One region of the Exiguobacterium sp. BRG2 genome, then DNA from elsewhere that is predicted to be linked to it. Evidence: a T-box and tRNA genes for the amino acid it is inferred to sense, from the RefSeq annotation. Region 1 holds a T-box; the other holds one or more tRNA genes.
The links. The T-box of region 1 lies ahead of leuS (leucine--tRNA ligase). A T-box ahead of a tRNA ligase gene usually reads a tRNA of that ligase, here a tRNA-Leu.

Region 1 (10,069 bases):
TCTGAGCAAGCGGTATTATTTCTTTATGAAGGTCATGCAGGAACACTGTTTTATCCCTTTTTGAAGCGTCGTATTTTTGATACGCCTTATTCAGATCTCATTACACCGTACGGCTATGGTGGACCGGAAATCATCGGTCAACTGACTGCGTCCGAGATTCAGCAGGCTCGTTTATCCTTTGAGAGGTGGGCGGAGCAAGAATCGATCGTCTCGGAAATGATCCGCTTTAATCCGTTAACAGGTAATGAACGGTTTATGCAGGACTGGACAAAAGTTTCCTTCATCCGTCATACGACGAGTATTGATTTGCGTCCTTCACTTGAAGATATCATGCAGACATTTCATAAGAAGACGAGAAGCATGATTCGTAAATCGCTTGCTTCACCCTTAACCGTCAGAACAGGAACACAGGACGATCTACCTGTTTTTTTAGCGTTGTATCATGAAACGATGGACCGGAAGAATGCCTCGGCTCATTATTATTTTACCGCGACGTATTTTGAGCAATTGATGGAGACGACCCCACTTTGTGAGCCCTTATTACTGATGGCGGAAATCGACGGAAAAGCGGTTGGGGGATACTTCGTATTGCTTGGAAAAGAATACGCCCACGGTCATTTGATCGGCTGTAAGCGGGATGAAGCGAAGATGTTCCCGAATCAGCGACTTGAGTACGAAGCAATTCTTCAGGCAAAAGCACGGGGACTCGTCGAACAACATCTTGGGGGCGGGTATCAAGAACGGGATAGTCTTTTTGAGAGTAAATGCCGTTATACTGGATATCGACTATTTGAGTATCATCAAGGAAAATCCATCCTGCAACCATCACTATATGATTTGCTCTGCATACGATACGGATCAAATGCTGATTCCGATTATTTTCCGGCGTATCGACAAGCTGGTATTCAGGTGGCAACTAGTTAAATAGATAATGAGAGTATGAAAACGACTACATCATGTAGTCGTTTTTTTGATATGCTGAAGTCAGGATCGATCAATAAAGGGGGGAGTTATCGTGAAAAAACGCGGTCTGATTTTTGATATGGACGGGGTTATCTTAGATAGTGAGATTCGCTACTTTGAAGTGCATCAACTGATGTTCAAAAGGTTATCGATTCCGCTTAATCCGGTTCAGTATGCGACGTTCATGGGAAAAACAGGAGATGAAATGTGGGAAGAACTCGTCGCCCAGCATCAGCTGAAAGAAACAGCTAGTGCGTTGCTTGAGGAAGAACATCGCTTGTTTCAAATTCATGCAAAGCCGGAAGAGTGTGGATTAAAAAAAGGCGTCACACAAGTCATCGAACAAGCGGCGACTCTTGGTTACGATATCGGCATTGCTTCTTCGAGTTCACTTCAGAAAATCGAACGTGTCATCCGTCATTATGGGCTTCCGATCACGCACTACGTCAGTGGAGAAGAAGTCATCCGTTCGAAACCGGATCCCGCGATTTTTCGACTTGCGGCAGAGCGGATTGGACACGCACCCGAGAACTGTCTCGTCATTGAAGACGCTGCGAACGGGATGATTGGTGCGAAAGCAGCAGGTATGGAAGTGATTGCGCTTCTTGATGACCGGATGCCAACGCAACGCTTAGAGCAAGCGGATCATGTCGCACAATCACACGCAGAAATCGAGGAAATTTTACGGAAGCGTTGACGCTTGAGGAAGAAACAGATTACACTAGAAAAAGATAGTCAAATGCATGGAACTGAAGTAGTAGGGGAAAGGTGCCGTCAAGAGAGCTGGTGGAAGGTGCGAACCAGTCGGTAACAACCGTGAACTCGTCAGGGAGCACGATTTGTGAAGTCGTAGTAGCGAATCCGGTCTTTCACACCGTTATCCGTGAATCAAGCGGTCTGTCATAGACAGACAACGTGGGTGGTACCGCGGAAGCCAAACCGGTCTTTCGTCCCTTTTCTTAGGGGCGGAAGACCGGTTTTTTTAGATTAGAGGAGGAAAAGATATGCCGTACAATCATCGCGAAATTGAACCGAAATGGCAGGCGCGTTGGGATCAAGACAACGCCTTCGTCACGACAGAAGATCCAGAAAAAGAAGGGTTCTATGCCCTTGATATGTTCCCGTATCCGTCAGGTGCTGGACTCCACGTTGGTCATCCGGAAGGTTACACAGCAACGGATATCCTCGCACGGATGAAGCGGATGCAAGGATACAATGTCCTTCACCCAATGGGATGGGATGCGTTTGGATTACCAGCAGAGCAATATGCCCTCGATACAGGAAACGATCCACGCGAATTCACAGCGAAAAACATCGAGACGTTCAAGCGTCAGCTTAAAGAACTCGGATTCTCGTATGACTGGGATCGTGAAATCAACACAACGGATCCAAAATACTATAAATGGACGCAGTGGATCTTTACGAAGTTGTATGAAAAAGGACTTGCCTTCGTAGACGAAGTCGCAGTCAACTGGTGCCCGGCACTTGGAACCGTCCTTGCGAATGAAGAGGTCATCGACGGATTATCCGAACGCGGAAATCATCCGGTCGTGCGTGTTCCGATGCGTCAATGGGTCTTGAAAATCACGGAATATGCGGATCGCCTTCTTGAAGATCTGGATGATCTCGATTGGCCGGATTCTGTCAAAGAGATGCAACGCAACTGGATCGGGAAATCTGAGGGTGCTGAGATTGATTTCACGATTGATGGACATAAAAAACAAGTCACGGTCTTTACGACACGTCCGGACACGATCTTCGGTGCGACGTATCTAGTACTCGCACCGGAGCATCCATTCGTAGCTGACATCACGACAGCGGATCACAAGGAAGCCGTCGATGCGTACATTTCGCAAGTCCAAACGAAGTCAGATCTCGAGCGAACGGATTTAGCGAAGGAAAAAACAGGTGTCTTCACGGGTGCTTTTGCGGTCAATCCGATCTCAGGCGATCGTCTTCCAATCTGGATCGCTGATTATGTCCTTGCTTCTTACGGAACAGGTGCGATCATGGCTGTCCCAGGACACGATGAGCGCGACCACGAATTCGCGAAGCAGTTCGACTTACCGATCGTTGAAGTCGTCGCAGGTGGAAATGTCGACGAAGCAGCCTACACGGGAGAGGGAGAACACGTCAACTCGCATATGCTTGATGGACTTGGGAAACAAGAAGCAATCGAGACGATGATCGCTGAACTCGAAACGAACCAAGTTGGTCGTAAAAAAATCACGTATCGACTCCGAGACTGGTTGTTCAGTCGTCAACGGTATTGGGGCGAGCCGATTCCAGTCGTTCATATGGAAGATGGTTCGATGAAAACACTCAATCAAGAGGAATTACCGCTTGAGCTTCCAATCATTCCAGAAATCAAACCGTCTGGTACAGGCGAATCACCACTTGCGCTTGCTGAAGACTGGTTGGATTACACGGATCCTGAAACAGGAATGAAAGGCCGTCGCGAGACGAATACGATGCCACAATGGGGAGGAAGCTGCTGGTATTACCTTCGTTTCATCGATCCACACAATGAAGAAGCGATTGCGGATCCGGAAAAATTAAAATACTGGCTTCCAGTCGATATTTACATCGGTGGAGCAGAACATGCTGTTCTCCACTTGTTGTATGCGCGCTTCTGGCATAAAGTCTTGTATGATGCAGGCGTCGTACCAACAAAAGAACCATTCCAGAAGTTATACAACCAAGGAATGATCCTTGGAGAGAACAACGAGAAAATGTCAAAATCTCGCGGTAACGTCATCAACCCAGATGAAATCGTCAAGTCGCATGGTGCTGATACGTTACGTTTATACGAAATGTTCATGGGACCACTCGATGCATCGGTTGCCTGGTCTGAGAACGGTCTTGACGGGGCGCGTCGTTTCCTCGACCGTGTCTGGCGCTTGTTCGAACGGACAGCAGACATTCAAGACGTCACGGAAGTCGATGCTGACTTCGAACGGACATACCACCAGACCGTCAAGAAGGTCACGGAAGACTTCGCGAACATTCAGTTCAACACCGGGATTTCGCAACTCATGGTCTTCGTCAACGAAGCGAATAAACAGCCGGTTCTCCCGCGTCACTTCCTTCGTGGATTCATTCAATTGTTAACACCAGTCGCACCGCACCTTGGTGAGGAACTCTGGGAACAACTTGGCTTTGAAGAGACATTGACGTATGCGGCATGGCCAACATTCGATGAATCAAAACTTGTCAGCGATACGATGGAATTCGTCATTCAAGTGAACGGTAAAGTTCGCTCGAAAATCGAAATCAACATCGATGCGACAAAAGAAGAAATCGAAGCACTTGCCTTTGCTGATGAAAAGACACAAGAATGGATTGGCGACAAGACGGTTCGGAAAGTCATCGTCGTACCGAAAAAATTGATCAATATCGTGGCGAACTAAGCCATAACCCCTTTCATTCACTTGATGCGAATGGAGGGGGTTTCTTCATTTCCGTCGCAAGTTCGCTTTTTTTTTGAACGTCCTTCTGCTACACTGAATCAGAAACCGAGAAAGAAAGGCGAGTACCATCAATGAAACGATCTTATATAGTCTATACAACGATTTTTGCTGTCGTTTCGGGGTTGATCCTTTGTATACTGCTCGTCTTCTCAAAGCCAGAGACGTTGTCACGTATTCAGGAAACGTTCGCGAAAATCGAGACGCAATCGAAGCATCAGGCAGCTGTCAAACAGGTGCCACCGAAAACGCCTTCAGCCATTCCGAATCCAGAAGAACCGTTGATTAAAAATGTTCAACAGATGTTATATGATGATTCCATCGGTTCGTACCTCGTCGTAACAGAGGACTATCGTTTCTTTGAAATCAGTGGAACTGGAGAACGCATCAATGCGACGTTTCAGTTGGAAGAAGGGAATCTCTTATTGTCTGGTCTTGACGGGATGACACTCGTTGACGGAGAGACAGTCGCTTTATTGACGTCGAATCAAATTCTAGTCACGATTAAACGAAAAGATGGCGTCTGGAGTGAAGAAAAACGCGAAAAAGTACAAGGGACGACGATTCGAGACAGTTTTCATGGTCTTGGATATGATGCGAAGAAAAAAGAATTCTATACAATCAATCAAATTCGCTCGATTGGTCGTGTTGAATTGACTTACTTTGCAATGAAAGAGGACAAAATCAAGATTGATCCAGATGCTTCGGAAAAGAAGAAGCGTGCCTTAAAGAAAAAGCAAAAACCACCGTACTTGTCGATCGTCAAACGAGAGAAAATCGAAGCGGCGAGCGGAATGCGAAGTGATGCGAAAAAAGCATTTCAATCCGGATTCCGTCCGATTGGTCTTGCAGAACGGCAAGGTCGGATCTACACGTTAGACTCAGAAGCACTTTATCTTTATTCGATTGATCAGAAAGAGAAAACGATTACGGGGGAGACAGCGAGTCCGAAAGTGTATGGATCAAAAGGAATCTTTGTACAAGATAATGAATTGTTCGCCTTAGTCGTCACGGATAAATTCTCAAGTCGATCGTTCACACCGATTGACTGATGTAGAAAAAAGACCCGATTTCTCTGATTATACAGAGACGAATCGGGTCTTTTTTGTATTAAGAGACAGTGTCACGTGCCATCTCTGCAGCGTGACTACCAGCACAATGACCCGTCACGAACGCAGCTGTGATATTGTATCCACCTGTATAGCCATGGATATCAAGAATTTCGCCAGCGAAGAATAATCGCTCCGCCTTTTTCGACATCATCGTTTTAGGATCAATCTCTTTGATCGAGACACCGCCACCAGTGACGAAGGCTTTATCGAAATCGAGCGTTCCTGTTGCTTTGAGTGGGAATCGTTTCAATTGTTGCAGGAAGTCCGTCCAGTCCTGTTTCTTTACTTGTGTACACACTTCATCGCCAAAGCCGATTCGAGCGAACAGGAGTTCAAGCAATCGTTCTGGTACAAAACCACGAAGGGCATTCCGAACCGATTTCTTCGGATTTGCCGCAAGTGCTGCCTGGAAGCGTTCTGTTAATGCACCAAGCGACTCATCCGGGAAGAGATCGATCGATAGATGAACGATCGTCTCTTTCGATCGTTTGCGCTCTTTGATCGTATATTGGCTACACCGTAAAGCGATCGGACCACTTAAACCGAAGTGTGTGAACAGTAGATCACCCGTATGTGTCTTGATTGCTTTGTCCTTTTTACCGTGAACCGTTAAGGCAACGTCACGCAACGACAGTCCTTGTAATGTTTTTTCATGAATGAACGTATCACCTAACAAAATCGGGACTTCCGTTGGGAAAAGTTCCGTGATCGTATGACCCGCTTTTTCAGCCCACGGATAGCCGTCACCCGTCGAACCCGTGTGCGGAACAGATTGTCCGCCGACCGCTACGATACAACTTTTTGCTTCAAGACGCATGCCGTTTTCTAAGATGACAGCTGCAAAAGAACCATCTGGATGAAAGTCGAGCGTAGCGACTTGCGCGTCTGTTTGAATCTCGGCGCCATGTGCACGGATTTGATCAATCAATACACGAACGACGTCTGCCGCCTTATCCGAGACCGGGAACATCCGACCGTTATCCTCTTCTTTGAGTGCGACACCAAATCCTTCGAACAAATCGATGATCGATTCATTATTAAATTGAGAAAAGGCGCTATAAAGGAAACGTCCGTTTCCTGGAATCGACTGGACGAGCTCATCGAGTGGCTTTCGGTTCGTGACGTTACACCGTCCGCCGCCAGAGATTGCGAGCTTTCGTCCTAATTTATTTCCTTTATCGAGCAGGAGCGTCCGGGCTCCGGCTTGTAAAGAGGCGAGCGTCGCCATCAAACCGCTCGGTCCGCCTCCGATTACGATTACATCGTACATAAGGTCACCTCATTCATAGAATTCTGCTTGTTTCACTTTAGCAGAAGTTGCGACTGTAAACAAACCGTCTCTTTCAATTCAAGATAGACAGCGGTATAATGATTTGCAATTGTGTACGAGAGAACTTGTATAATGAGACAATCACGATTAGAGTGTCGATTTAAAAATTAGAAAGCGTGAGGGATGTTACCATGTCCACAGTCAGTAATAAGCAGTCTACTTCTTCCGGCAATGCAGGATTCGTTCGTGGAACGATGCTCCTGTCCGGTGCGTCGCTGATTTCCCGCGCACTGGGTTTGATTTATCTCTTTCCGTTTCAGTTCATGGTCGGTGCGACAGGTATCATGTTCTATACCTATGCCTACAACTACTATGCGATCATGATTGGTGTCGCGACAGCGGGGATTCCTGTTGCCGTCTCAAAATTCGTCGCCAAATACAATGCGTTAGGAGAATATGATACGAGTGAACGATTGTATCGATCTGGTCTAAAGATCATGTCCTTGACCGGGGTTGTCTCTTTTCTCGCCTTATTCTTCCTTGCACCGTATTTAGCGCACCGGGCGATTCCAGGCGGTGACGTTGATTCAGCCTCGTACGTCGATGCCGTCACGATGACGATTCGAGGGGTTAGTTTTGCGTTACTCTTGATTCCACCGATGAGTATGACGCGTGGATATTTCCAAGGATATCAATCGATGGGACCGACAGCGATTTCGCAAATCTTGGAACAAATCGTCCGCATCATCTTCTTACTCGTAGGAGTCAGCATCGCTATCTATGTATTTGATTCAGGTGTAGCCTTTGCAGCGACGATTGCAACGTTCAGTGCATTCATTGGTGCAATCGGTAGTGTCGCGGTTCTCATCTATTACTTCCGCAAACGATCCAGTGGGCTGCAGGAGCTTCGTGCTACTCAAACCGTCCGTTCGCCGGATCGCCCGTTAACGGATTTGTATAAGGAATTATTGACGTACGCGATTCCGATCGTCATGGTCGGTCTTTCGACGCCGCTTTACCAAGTCATTGATCAGAACACGATGAATGCCGCGTTACAAAGTATCGGCTATACGCTCGAAGCTGCCGGAAATGCGACGGCCTATCTGATTGCGGATAGTCATAAGATCGTCTTGATTCCGGTCTCGGTCGCAACAGGCTTATCGTTGTCTGCGACGCCACTGTTGACAGCTTCCTTCACGCAAGGAGATATGCGAAAAGTACGGGCTCAAATTTCACAGATTTATCAACTCGTCTTCTTCGTGACGATTCCGGCAGTTGTCGGAATGATTCTCCTCAGTGAAGAAACGTTCCATGTGCTCTTTCCGAAAGATCAAGCAGCATGGGTCTATCTGTTGAGTTATGCACCAAGTGCCTTGTTCCTTGCCCTTTATTCAGTCACGGCAGCGGTCCTTCAAGGGATTAACCGTCAGTACTTTACGATCATCGCAACACTTGCTGGATTACTTGCGAAGTATCTTTTGAATGCACCGTTGATTCATTTGACGGGTGATGGAACAGGTGCTGGATATGCGACGATCATCGGCTATCTCGTTGCGACCGGTTTGATGTTCTTCCGGATCACACAAACGGTGAAGTTCCCATTCAATACGGTCTTACGCCGGACGTCGTTGATCTTGATCATCAGCGCCTTGATGGGAGCGGGTGTCGCGCTCGTCAAGTGGGGAATGGTATCCATCTTGCCAGAGACGACATGGGCGTCTCTATTGATTCTGATCGTAGGTGCAGCAGTCGGAATCGTGATTTTTGCAGGACTCTCGATTTGGAGTGGCTTAGCAGAAGTCGTATTAGGACGTAAAATTTCATTGAAACGAGGACGAGGTCATGCGTCTAGATAAATTGTTATCCAACATGGGAGCAGGCTCCCGAAAAGAAGTGAAGCTGCTGCTGAAGGCAGGGGCAATTCAAGTCGATGGTGAGATCGTGCGTGATCCGAAACAACATGTCGATGTCGAGACGCAACAAGTTCTGATGTACGGCGAACCGGTCACGTATCAAAAATACATCTACTTGATGATGAATAAACCACCGGGTGTCATTAGTGCAACAGAAGATAAACGAGATGAGACCGTCATTGATCTGTTGTTTGAAGACGTGACGTATTTCAAACCGTTCCCGGTCGGACGACTCGATAAAGATACAGAAGGTTTATTGTTACTAACAAACGATGGATCATTTAATCATGCTTTGATGTCTCCGAAGAAACACGTCGAAAAAACGTATTACGCAGAAGTGACAGGAGTGTTGACGCAAGAAGACATCGAAGCGGTTGCGGCAGGCGTCACGTTAGAAGACGGTTACCGAGCAAAGCCGGGAAAACTTGTCATCTTATCGACGACAGAAACAGATTCAACGCTTGAGTTGACGATCACGGAAGGGAAGTTCCATCAAGTCAAACGGATGATGCTTGCGCTCGGGAAAGAGGTCACTTTTTTAAAGCGCCGCTCGATTGGGCGCTTGGAACTTGATCCGGCACTTGCGCTAGGGGATTATCGTGAACTGACGCCAGCGGAACTGTCTTTGTTTGATTGGCAACCTGAATAAGCAAAACGAAAAGGCGGTGGAATGAGCGTACATTCCATCGCCTTTTGTTATGGGTTTCGATTATTGATTACGCAATGCTTCTGCGATTGGATAAGGACCACTGAGTACTTCGAATACACGAGATTGTGTCGGATGATCGATCAAGTGAACGAATAATGCTGCGATATCATCACGCGACACCTTACGATCTTCGTATGAATCGAAATGCTCTTTCGTTTCGACAGTGCCTGCCGGGTCGTCATAGCTGAGTGGACCAGGACGTACGATCGTATAATTGAGTCCGCTTTCCTGGAGGTGTGCGTCTGCTGTTGCTTTAGATTCGAGATATACTTTCAATTCACCTTTTGGTTCTTCGGTACCTACTGAACTGAGCATCAGGAAACGATCGATACCGTTGGCTTTTGCTGCATCGATGACTTTAATTGCGCCTTCTTGATCGACGGCGCGCGTCAATTCGTCTGATGCGCCACCAGCACCCGCTGCAAAGATGACGACGTCCGCATTACTGATGACACCACTGACATCCTTCGTCAAATCCCCAAGTCTGACTTCAGATGCACCGAGTGCAATCAAATCGTTGATTTGATTTTCTTCCCGTACGACCGCGATTGCTTGATGATCACCTTGTTTAGCGATCAATTCGACCATCTTGCGTCCAGTCGTTCCGTTTGCTCCAATGATTAAAATATTCATTC
Region 2 (10,069 bases), on a different contig from region 1:
CGTCAATGGATTTGGTCTTGAGGCAGGGAAACCGCTCGCTTCAAGCAAACGAATCGCCAAAATCGCCTTTACGGGTGAGACGACGACAGGACGTTTGATCATGCAGTACGCTTCGCAGAACTTGATTCCGGTCACACTCGAACTCGGTGGGAAATCACCGAACATCTTCTTTGAAGATATCATGCAGGCAGACGATGCATTCTTCGATAAAGCAATCGAAGGATTATTGATGTTCGCGTTGAACCAAGGGGAAGTCTGTACGTGTCCGTCGCGTGCCTTGATTCAAGAATCGATTTACGAACCGTTCATGGAACGTGTTCTAGAGCGCGTCAAAGCCATCAAAATCGGAAATCCTCTTGATGTCGACGTCATGATGGGTGCTCAAGCTTCGAACGAACAGATGGAGAAAATTCTTTCGTATCTTGAAATCGGTAAGTCGGAAGGCGCAGAGTGTCTAATCGGTGGAGAGCGCAACATGCTCGAAGGAGATCTCGCAGAAGGATATTACATCCAACCAACGATCTTCAAAGGCCACAATAAGATGCGCATCTTCCAAGAAGAAATTTTCGGACCGGTTCTATCGGTCACGACATTCAAGACGGAAGAAGAAGCACTCGAAATTGCGAATGATACGTTATATGGTCTTGGTGCCGGCGTCTGGACACGTGACATGAACCGTGCTTATCGGTTTGGTCGTGCGATCGAAGCAGGGCGCGTCTGGACGAACTGTTATCACCAATATCCAGCTCACGCGGCGTTTGGTGGTTACAAAATGTCAGGTATCGGACGCGAGAACCATAAGATGATGCTCAACCATTACCAACGAACGAAAAACCTACTCGTTAGCTACAACCCGAATAAACTCGGTTTCTTCTAAGTCGGAAAGGACGTGGATGCAAATGGTGGAACGTGTTCAGGCGACAGCAGCTTGTCTTGAGTTGATCGACCAGTTGAGAGAAAAACACGGTCCGTTGATGTTTCATCAATCTGGTGGTTGTTGCGATGGCAGTTCCCCGATGTGTTTTGCGCAAGGCGATTTATTCCTGGGAGATCAGGATAAAAAACTAGGAGAGATCGGTGGTTGTCCGTTTTATATTCATGAAGATCAATATGAGTACTGGAAACATACCCAACTCATCATTGATGTCGTGGATGGTCGAGGCGGAATGTTCTCTCTTGAGGGTGTCGAAGGGAAACGTTTTTTGACACGCTCCCGTGCGTTCACGCAAGAGGAAAACGCTGAACTATCAGCATCAAGTTAATGAAGGATACAAACGCGATTTTGTCTAGGCGACTTGTTCATTCAGGTCGCTTGTACAGAATCGTGTTTTTGTTCGTATTACAGCGTTCTAACAGGATAAAAGTTGGTAATGCTGCATAAGAACGGTATAATGAACTCATATTTTGACGAGAAGATTTTTTCACACTAAGACATTATAGGGGGTCACCATGAAATATCCATTTTTAGGTTGGACAGGTCAAACGATCGGAGTGACGGCGCCCTCCTCCGGATTACGTGAACAGCAACAGGAATGGGTCGAACGAGCAGTTGAACAGGTACAAGCACGGCAAATGAACGTCCGTTTGGGCGAAACGATTTGGTCGCATCAACTTGCTGAAAGTGCACCGGTCAAACAACGGGCTGAGGAATTGAATCACATGATGACGGATGAGACGATTGATGCCGTCATCCCGCCATTTGGTGGGGAACGCGCCATTGATCTTTTACCCGAGTTGACGCCAGCTACTTACCAAACAAAATGGTTGCTTGGCTATTCCGATATCAGTACGTTATTGCTCAGTCTGACGCTTCAGACAGGAATTGCGACAGCGCATGGTCCGAATTTCGTTGAGCTTCGAAGTGAAGAGTGGGATGAGACGACAAGTGCCTGGCGACGGGTGCTCGCGACGCCAACTGGAGGAACCGTCACACAGTGGGCTTCCGATCGTTATCAATCCGAGTGGACTGATGAAGAACGTCCAGCAGGTTCATTATTTCAGTTAACGGAAGCGACGGAATGGAAAGCACTTGATGAGCGAACAGAAGTGACCGGACGGTTACTTGGTGGCTGTCTGGAGACGATTCGCCATCTGATAGGGACACCGTACGGAGATGTGCGTCGTTTTCAGCGTGAAGAGATCAACGGAGAACCGATTCTCTGGTACTTTGAGGTATCTGAAGCGAGTTCTGCAGAGGTGCATCGGACGCTTCGACAAATGGCGTATGCTGGATGGTTCGACCATGCGGCTGGCTTTTTATTCGGGCGTACATCTGCAAGGATTACTGAAGATCTGACATGGCTAGACGTGTATCACTATCTAGCGGATGAAACAGGCTTACCAGTCTTATATGATCTTGACATCGGTCATCAGCCACCGCAGTTGACGTTAATCAATGGAGCGACAGGTGTGGTTCGTATTCAAGGAAAAGATTCACGAATCGATATTACGTTCAACTAAAAAGGAGAGCACGCAATGGCACGTCGTAAGTTTCAAGCATTAGGCGTTTATAAACGCGTCCATATTAACCCGGAGACACGTCGAATGACGTTACCGGAACCGTTTTACGATGCACTTCGTCTAGAAGATGAATTGCTGATTGCACAAGTCGGAGATGTTCTCGTCATGCGTCGTCCGGGGGAAGTCGTCGAGATAGAAACGGATTTATTGAGCGAACTCGTAGAAGATGGATTCACGGGTACAGAGCTTGTCCAAGAGTTTGCCTACCGGCGTCAGCAACAGGAACAACGATTACGTCAACAAGTCTTGCAGGATGAAGAGGATGACCATGCTGCTCAACTGAAGATCGAGCTATAACGGAAAGAAGGAGTGGGGCAGATGCGTCGCAGAACAAAAATTGGAATCGGAGTCATCGGATCCGGATTAGTAGCAGCGAGTTATTATTTTTATGAGATGGCAATCGCCACGAATCCGAAGCCGTTCTTATCGAATAATCGGGATTTGAGTGATGAGATGGTCCGGTTGATGCAACCTGGACAGACATGGATCAAGGAGCAGCCGCTCGAGCGGATCGAGATTGAAGCGAAAGACGGCTTAACGTTGCGCGGACATTTCCTCCCGTCTCCTGTTCCGTCAGATCGGATTGTCATTCTCGTGCATGGATACGGAGGCGTCGGAACGGATTTAGCCGGATTCGCCTATCTGTACCATCAGGCCGGTTTCCATGTCATGATGCCCGATAATCGAGGACACGGAATGAGTGACGGTCATTATATCGGATTCGGATGGCATGATCGGGAAGATTGTCTCAGTTGGTCGAACTATCTGATTGAACGGATTGGACAGGATGCGAAACTGTTCTTACATGGTGTGTCGATGGGAGGGGCGACCGTATTGATGACGAGTGGCGAACAACTTCCACCACAAATCAAAGGAATCATTTCTGATTGTGCCTATACGTCCGTCAATGCTGTTCTTGCGTATCAGATGAAGCGGATGTATCGACTACCACACTTCCCGTTTTTAGGGATGACGAGCGTATTAACGAAGCTAAAGGCAGGTTATACGTTCCGTGAAGCATCAGCGCTGAAACAGGTCAAAAAGGCACAGGTTCCGATTCTCTTCATTCATGGTGGTGCGGATACGTTCGTACCGACAGATATGGTGTATGAGCTGTACGAAGCCTGTCCAACGGAAAAGGAACTGGTCGTTATTCCGAATGCCGCACACGCGATGGCATATTTCGAGGATCCGGCTTTGTATGATGACGTCGTTGAGAAGTTCGTCCGGAACATCTTGCGAAATGATTGACAACTCAGTTCGTTACCCGCTATATTAATATCATAAATCAACGTCGTCGTGGCGGAACTGGTAGACGCGCTAGACTCAGAATCTAGTGGTGGCAACACCGTGGAGGTTCAAGTCCTCTCGGCGGCATAAATGATTGAAGGAGGCAATCCCATCAAGGGGTTGCCTCCTTTTTTGATAATGAATAGAAAACGATTGCATTGAATAAAAATTCAGAAATGTTTATCTTTTTAGAACTTTTCTGGTAAAATACGTTTTAAAGAGGGTACTCTTCAGGGAAAGTACTAAGTGGAGTCGACAATCTTTAACACATAGGAGAGGGGAAACAAACATGAAAAAAGGAAGTATTTTGCTAGCGCTCTTGATGAGCTGTATTCTCGTACTTGGTGCATGTAGTATCGGTTCGAAGGATGAAGGGTCTTCAGAAGGAAAGACGTATAAAGTTGGTATCGACGTCACGTATCCACCATTTGAGTACAAAGACGGGGACACGTACAAAGGAATCGACATTGATCTTATGAAAGCAATCGCTAAGGATCAAAACTTCAAGATTAAATTTGAAGCAATGGATTTCAGCGGTATCATTCCAGCACTTCAAGCAAATCAATTGGACGTTGCCATTGCCGGTATGAGTATTACACCAGAACGGAAAAAAGTCGTTACATTCTCAGACCCATATTTCAAAGCTGGTCTTATTTTAGTCGTCAAAAAAGATGAGAATGGTATTAAATCCGTTAACGATCTTAAAGGGAAAAAAGTAGCCGTCAAAAAGGGAACGACGGGTGCAAAATATGCAACGGATAACGCGGATAAACTTGGCTTCACTGTTACACAATTCAATGACAGTCCAGCGATGTTCCAAGAAGTAAAGAACGGTAACGCAGCTGCCTTGATTGAAGATTATCCGGTCATCTCATATGCAAACAAACAACAAAACCTTGGATTGAAACTTGTCGGTGATCGTCTCAACGGTGATAACTACGGGATCGCTGTCTTAAAAGGTGAGAATAAGGATCTGCTAAAGAAAATCAACAAAGGACTTGCGAATCTGAAAGAAAACGGTGAATACGATAAAATCGTTGACACGTATCTGAAATAAGTCGCAAGGCGATAAGGGAGTGGGATAGCCAATGGAAGTGGTCAAAACCGCATTTCCATTTTTCTTGGAAGGGCTTCAAGTCACATTGTATATTTTCATCATTGCGGTCATCGTCGGCTTTCTGATTGGCTTAGTCGTCGCATTGATGCGGTTGTCACCGTTAAAGATTTTGAACGCGATCGCGATCATCTATATCGATGTCATTCGTGGTACACCGTTCATCGTTCAGCTTTTCTTCATCTACTTTGGACTCAACTCGCTTGAGTGGTTATCGATGGACCGGATGTATGCAGGGATACTGACGGTCGCGATCAATGCTGGTGCTTATTTCGCGGAAATTATTCGAGCAGGTATCCAGTCGATTGATAAGGGACAAACAGAAGCCGCACGTTCACTCGGGATGACAGGACGTCAAACGATGGTTCAAATCATTTTACCGCAAGCATTCCGACGGATGTTACCAACGATTACGAATCAATCAATCATCAGCTTAAAAGATACATCGTTGTTATCGATCATCGGCATTGCTGATTTGACGCAACAAGGTCAAGTTCAGCAATCGACGACGTTTGAGCCATTCATCGTTTGGTCTGTCGTCGGATTGATGTACTTCGTCATCATTTATCTCTTGTCATTCGTGGCGAAGTTCTTGGAACGGAGGTTTACATTACGATGAGTATCATTGAAGTGAAGAATCTAAAGAAATCATTCGGTTCGAATGAAGTCTTAAAAGACATCAACGTCTCGATTGCCGAAAAAGAAGTCGTTTGTGTCATCGGTCCGTCGGGATCTGGGAAAAGTACGTTTTTACGCTGTTTGAATCGATTGGAAGAGATTACAGGTGGCACGGTCATCGTCGATGATTTCGATATTACGAGTCCAAAGGTCGATATCAACAAGGTCCGGGAAGAAGTCGGGATGGTCTTTCAACATTTTAATCTCTTCCCGCATAAGACCGTGCTAGAAAACGTCACGCTTGCACCGATCAAAGTGCGTAAATCGGATAAAGAACAGGCGAAACAGCGGGCACTTGAACTACTCGATAAAGTCGGATTACGGGAAAAAGCGGATAATTATCCAGGTGAATTATCTGGGGGGCAAAAACAGCGGGTCGCGATTGCCCGCGCGCTCGCGATGAATCCGAAAATCATGTTGTTTGACGAGCCAACGTCAGCGCTTGACCCGGAAATGGTCGGTGACGTGCTTGCCGTCATGAAACAACTTGCCCTTGAAGGGATGACGATGGTCGTCGTGACCCATGAGATGGGATTCGCTCGAGAGGTCGGAGATCGCGTCTTATTCATGGATGGTGGCTATATCGTCGAAGAGAACGTGCCACAAGTATTGTTTGATTCTCCACAACACGAACGGACGCAATCGTTCCTTAGTAAGGTCTTATGATGGAACCGGCGTATCTAAATGCGGATACGCCGGTTTTTGACGAATCATAAATAACTGTCTAAGCGCTCATAAGAAAAACTTATACATTTAAGCGTGAGAATTTGGGAATTCGAAATGCACACATAGGAAAAGAGTAGTAATATAGTAACGAAGGCACTTTCATGGAAGAATGACACGATCATTCCTTCTCATGACGTTCAGCGTTTTATTCATGCAATTCCTTTTGAAAGCGCTAACAGGTAGGGGGCTGGAAACACATCGAGTATCCACTAGATGTGTGGGGAGAAATATAGAAACGGGGGGAACCGTACATGGCAGGCCACGAGCAAGATCAACAAGCATTCTATGGACCAAACCTTGGCTACATCATTGAATTGTACGAGCGTTTTTTAGAAGACAAGACATCCGTTGATGAGGAGACACGTGCTTATTTCGAAGAGCATGGTGCACCCGTGACGGAAGCAGTCGTACCGATGCAAGTCGAGACAGGAGATTTCGAAAAATATCTTGCGGCGAATCGTTTAGCGGAACAAATTCGTGCAAAAGGACATCTTGCGGCGGATATCTATCCGCTGAAGGACCATCCGCGAGAAACAGGATTATTCGAATTGAGTCAGTACGGATTGACAGAGGCAGATCTTCGAAAAATGCCAGTCTCACTCGTCTGTCCTGAACCACCAACTGGTGTACAGGACGCGTTTGAAGGCATCGAACATTTAAAAGCGCAGTACACGGGAGCAGCCGCAGTTGAGTTCCAGCATGTCGACGATCTCGATGAAAAGAAATGGCTCCGACAGAAAATCGAGCAAGGTGCTTTGACGGCGACGCTAGACGCTGAACAAAAGAAACAATTGTTCAAACGCTTAGCTGAAACGGACCTTTTCGAAAAATACTTGCACAAAACATATGTCGGTCAAAAACGCTTCTCGATTGAAGGACTTGACGCGATGGTGCCATTGCTCGACACGATCGTCGGACACCTCATCTCGAATGGGTCGGAGACGATCAATATCGGAATGGCACACCGTGGACGGTTGAACGTTTTGGCGCACGTACTTGGGAAGCCATATGAAATGATCTTTGCTGAGTTCCAGCATGCACCGAACCACGACCTCGTACCATCTGAAGGATCGATCGGGATCACGTACGGTTGGACGGGCGACGTGAAGTATCACCTCGGTTTAAACCGAAAACTCGAGCAAGAGACACGTAACGTGCGGATGACGCTTGCGAACAATCCGTCGCACCTTGAGTTCGTCGACCCAGTCGTCGAAGGCTTCACACGTGCGGCACAAGATGATCGCTCACAAAAAGGGGCACCACGTCAAGAGCAAGCAGCAGCAGCTGCGATCCTCATTCATGGGGATGCAGCGTTCCCAGGTCAAGGAATTGTGGCTGAAACTTTGAATTTAGCGAATCTCAAAGGATATAACACCGGCGGAACGATTCATATCATCGCGAACAACACGATCGGCTTCACGACGGAGCCGACGGACTCCCGTTCGACGCGTTACTCGAGTGATCTTGCCAAAGGATACGAGATCCCAGTCTTCCACGTCAACGCGGATGAGCCGGAAAGCTGTCTCGCAGTCGCTTTGCTCGCGAGCGAGTACCGGGCAACATTTAAGAAGGATGTCATGATTGATTTAATCGGATATCGTCGTTTTGGTCATAACGAAATGGATGAACCGATGAATACGAACCCGGTCTTATACGATTTGATTCATAAACATGATCCAATTCGTGTCTTGTACGGGAAAACGCTTGTCGCGAACGGGGATGCGACAGCTGACGAAATTCAATCGATTGAAACGTCGATCAATGATCACATGAAGGCGGCTCGTGAAAAAGTACCGAACGCTGAGAAAGAGTATGGTGGGGTCATGCCGGACGTCGTCTTTAAAGGCGTTCCGACGATTGAGACAGGGGTCTCGATTGAAACATTGACGGCGTACAACGAAGAATTGTTACAGTGGCCGGATGGCTTCCAAGTGTTCCATAAACTTGAGAAGGTCCTGAAGCGCCGGACGGATGCGTTCTCGACAAAGAACGGTATTGACTGGGGACATGCCGAAACATTGGCGTTTGCTTCGATTCTCTCAGATGGAACACCAATCCGCTTGAGCGGTCAAGATTCTGAACGAGGAACGTTCGCACAACGGAACATTAATCTTCATGATGTGAAAACAGGAGAAGGCTTCTCGCCACTCCATGCCTTATCAACGGCAACTGCATCATTCTCGGTCTACAACAGTCCGTTGTCTGAAGCAGGTGTACTTGGTTTTGAATACGGTTATAACGTCTTCGCTCCGGAAACGCTCGTATTATGGGAAGCGCAATACGGGGACTTTGCGAACTCAGGTCAAGTCATCTTCGACCAGTTCATCTCAGCTAGCCGAGCGAAATGGGGACAAACATCAGGTCTCGTCATGTTGCTTCCGCATGGTTATGAAGGGCAAGGACCAGAACACTCGAGTGGTCGTTTAGAGCGCTTCTTGACGTTATCCGGTGAGAAAAACTGGACAGTCGCGAACGTATCGAGTGCTGCCCAGTACTTCCACTTATTGCGCCGACAAGCAGCGATTCTCGGAAAAGAGGAAGTCCGACCGCTCGTCGTCATGACGCCGAAGAGTCTCTTGCGTCATCCGCTTGCGACATCTGACGTCTCTGAATTGACGGAGGGTAGTTTCCGTCGTGTCATCGAACAATCAGGGCTCGGAGAAGCACCAGATCGTGTCAAACGTCTTGTGTTCTGTTCTGGTAAGATGGCAATTGATCTAGCGGAAGCGGTCTCGAAATCAGATGAGAATCTCGATTGGCTACAAATCGTCCGGGTCGAGGAGTTGTATCCATTCCCGGCAAAAGCCTTAAAAGAAGTCATCGCGCGCTATGAATCCGTCGAAGAAATGGTCTGGGTGCAAGAAGAACCGAAAAACATGGGGGCGTGGTCCTTCATGGAACCTCGACTTGAGACAGTCGCACCGAATGGTATCCAAACGGTCCGTTACATCGGTCGTCGTCGTCGTTCCAGTACAGCAGAAGGTGACCCGTCAGGTCATAAAGTAGAGCAGGCACGTATCATCAATGATGCACTCACAGCGACTGCTTCTATTCCAACAGCACCATCACATGTATCAAATCACACATCATAACTTAAGATAGAATCGAGTCATAGGGGGAGAATACGATGGAAATCAAAGTACCAGAACTTGCCGAATCAATTACAGAAGGAACGGTGGCGTCTTGGTTAAAACAACCAGGTGATCACGTGGAAAAAGGGGAAGCCATCGTTGAGCTCGAGACAGATAAGGTCAACATCGAAGTGCCGTCAGATGAAGCTGGTACGTTGACGGAGGTGATGGCTGCTGAAGGAGATACAGTCCGCGTCGGGGAAACGATTGCTGTCATCTCTGCTGGTGGCGAGGCTCCAAAACCGGCTGCGGCAGAAACAGTACAAGAAACTCCAAAAGAGACACCAAAAGCAGAAGAAAAAGCGGAACAACCGGTGGCTGCAGCAGCGACTGAAAGTACATCTGTTGCGGATCGTCCGATTGCTTCACCTGCTGCCCGTAAACTGGCTCGTGAAAAAGGAATTGATTTAGCACAAGTGGCAACGCAAGATCCGCTCGGTCGGATTCGCGTGCAAGACGTCGCGACGTTTGAAGTAGCACCACGTGAGCAAGCAAAACCGGCTCCTACGAAACCTGCTACACCGGCACCAGCACCTGCAGCCGCTCCTGGGAAACCGGAAGAGCGGATCAAGATGTCACGTCGTCGGAAGACGATTGCGAATCGCCTTGT

Region 2: it encodes a tRNA-Leu, which carries the amino acid that the T-box ahead of leuS (leucine--tRNA ligase) is inferred to sense. The anticodon was not compared.

What each region holds. Positions count from the first base shown of each region.
Region 1 covers NZ_JAUZUW010000003.1:89,047-99,115, forward strand. The annotation lists gene Q9R23_RS05540 (peptidoglycan bridge formation glycyltransferase FemA/FemB family protein) at 1-924, shown strand, start outside; gene Q9R23_RS05545 (HAD family hydrolase) at 1,016-1,660, shown strand; T-box leader at 1,699-1,921, shown strand; gene leuS (leucine--tRNA ligase) at 1,968-4,373, shown strand; gene Q9R23_RS05555 (hypothetical protein) at 4,505-5,482, shown strand; gene Q9R23_RS05560 (BaiN/RdsA family NAD(P)/FAD-dependent oxidoreductase) at 5,541-6,812, opposite strand; gene Q9R23_RS05565 (putative polysaccharide biosynthesis protein) at 7,004-8,668, shown strand; gene Q9R23_RS05570 (pseudouridine synthase) at 8,655-9,374, shown strand; gene Q9R23_RS05575 (SDR family oxidoreductase) at 9,435-10,067, opposite strand.
Region 2 covers NZ_JAUZUW010000002.1:315,339-325,407, forward strand. The annotation lists gene adh (aldehyde dehydrogenase) at 1-877, shown strand, start outside; gene Q9R23_RS04305 (DUF779 domain-containing protein) at 900-1,262, shown strand; gene Q9R23_RS04310 (S66 family peptidase) at 1,450-2,460, shown strand; gene Q9R23_RS04315 (hypothetical protein) at 2,476-2,817, shown strand; gene Q9R23_RS04320 (alpha/beta hydrolase) at 2,839-3,771, shown strand; tRNA gene Q9R23_RS04325 (tRNA-Leu) at 3,814-3,897, shown strand; gene Q9R23_RS04330 (transporter substrate-binding domain-containing protein) at 4,100-4,867, shown strand; gene Q9R23_RS04335 (amino acid ABC transporter permease) at 4,899-5,543, shown strand; gene Q9R23_RS04340 (amino acid ABC transporter ATP-binding protein) at 5,540-6,268, shown strand; gene Q9R23_RS04345 (2-oxoglutarate dehydrogenase E1 component) at 6,580-9,420, shown strand; gene odhB (2-oxoglutarate dehydrogenase complex dihydrolipoyllysine-residue succinyltransferase) at 9,456-10,069, shown strand, end outside.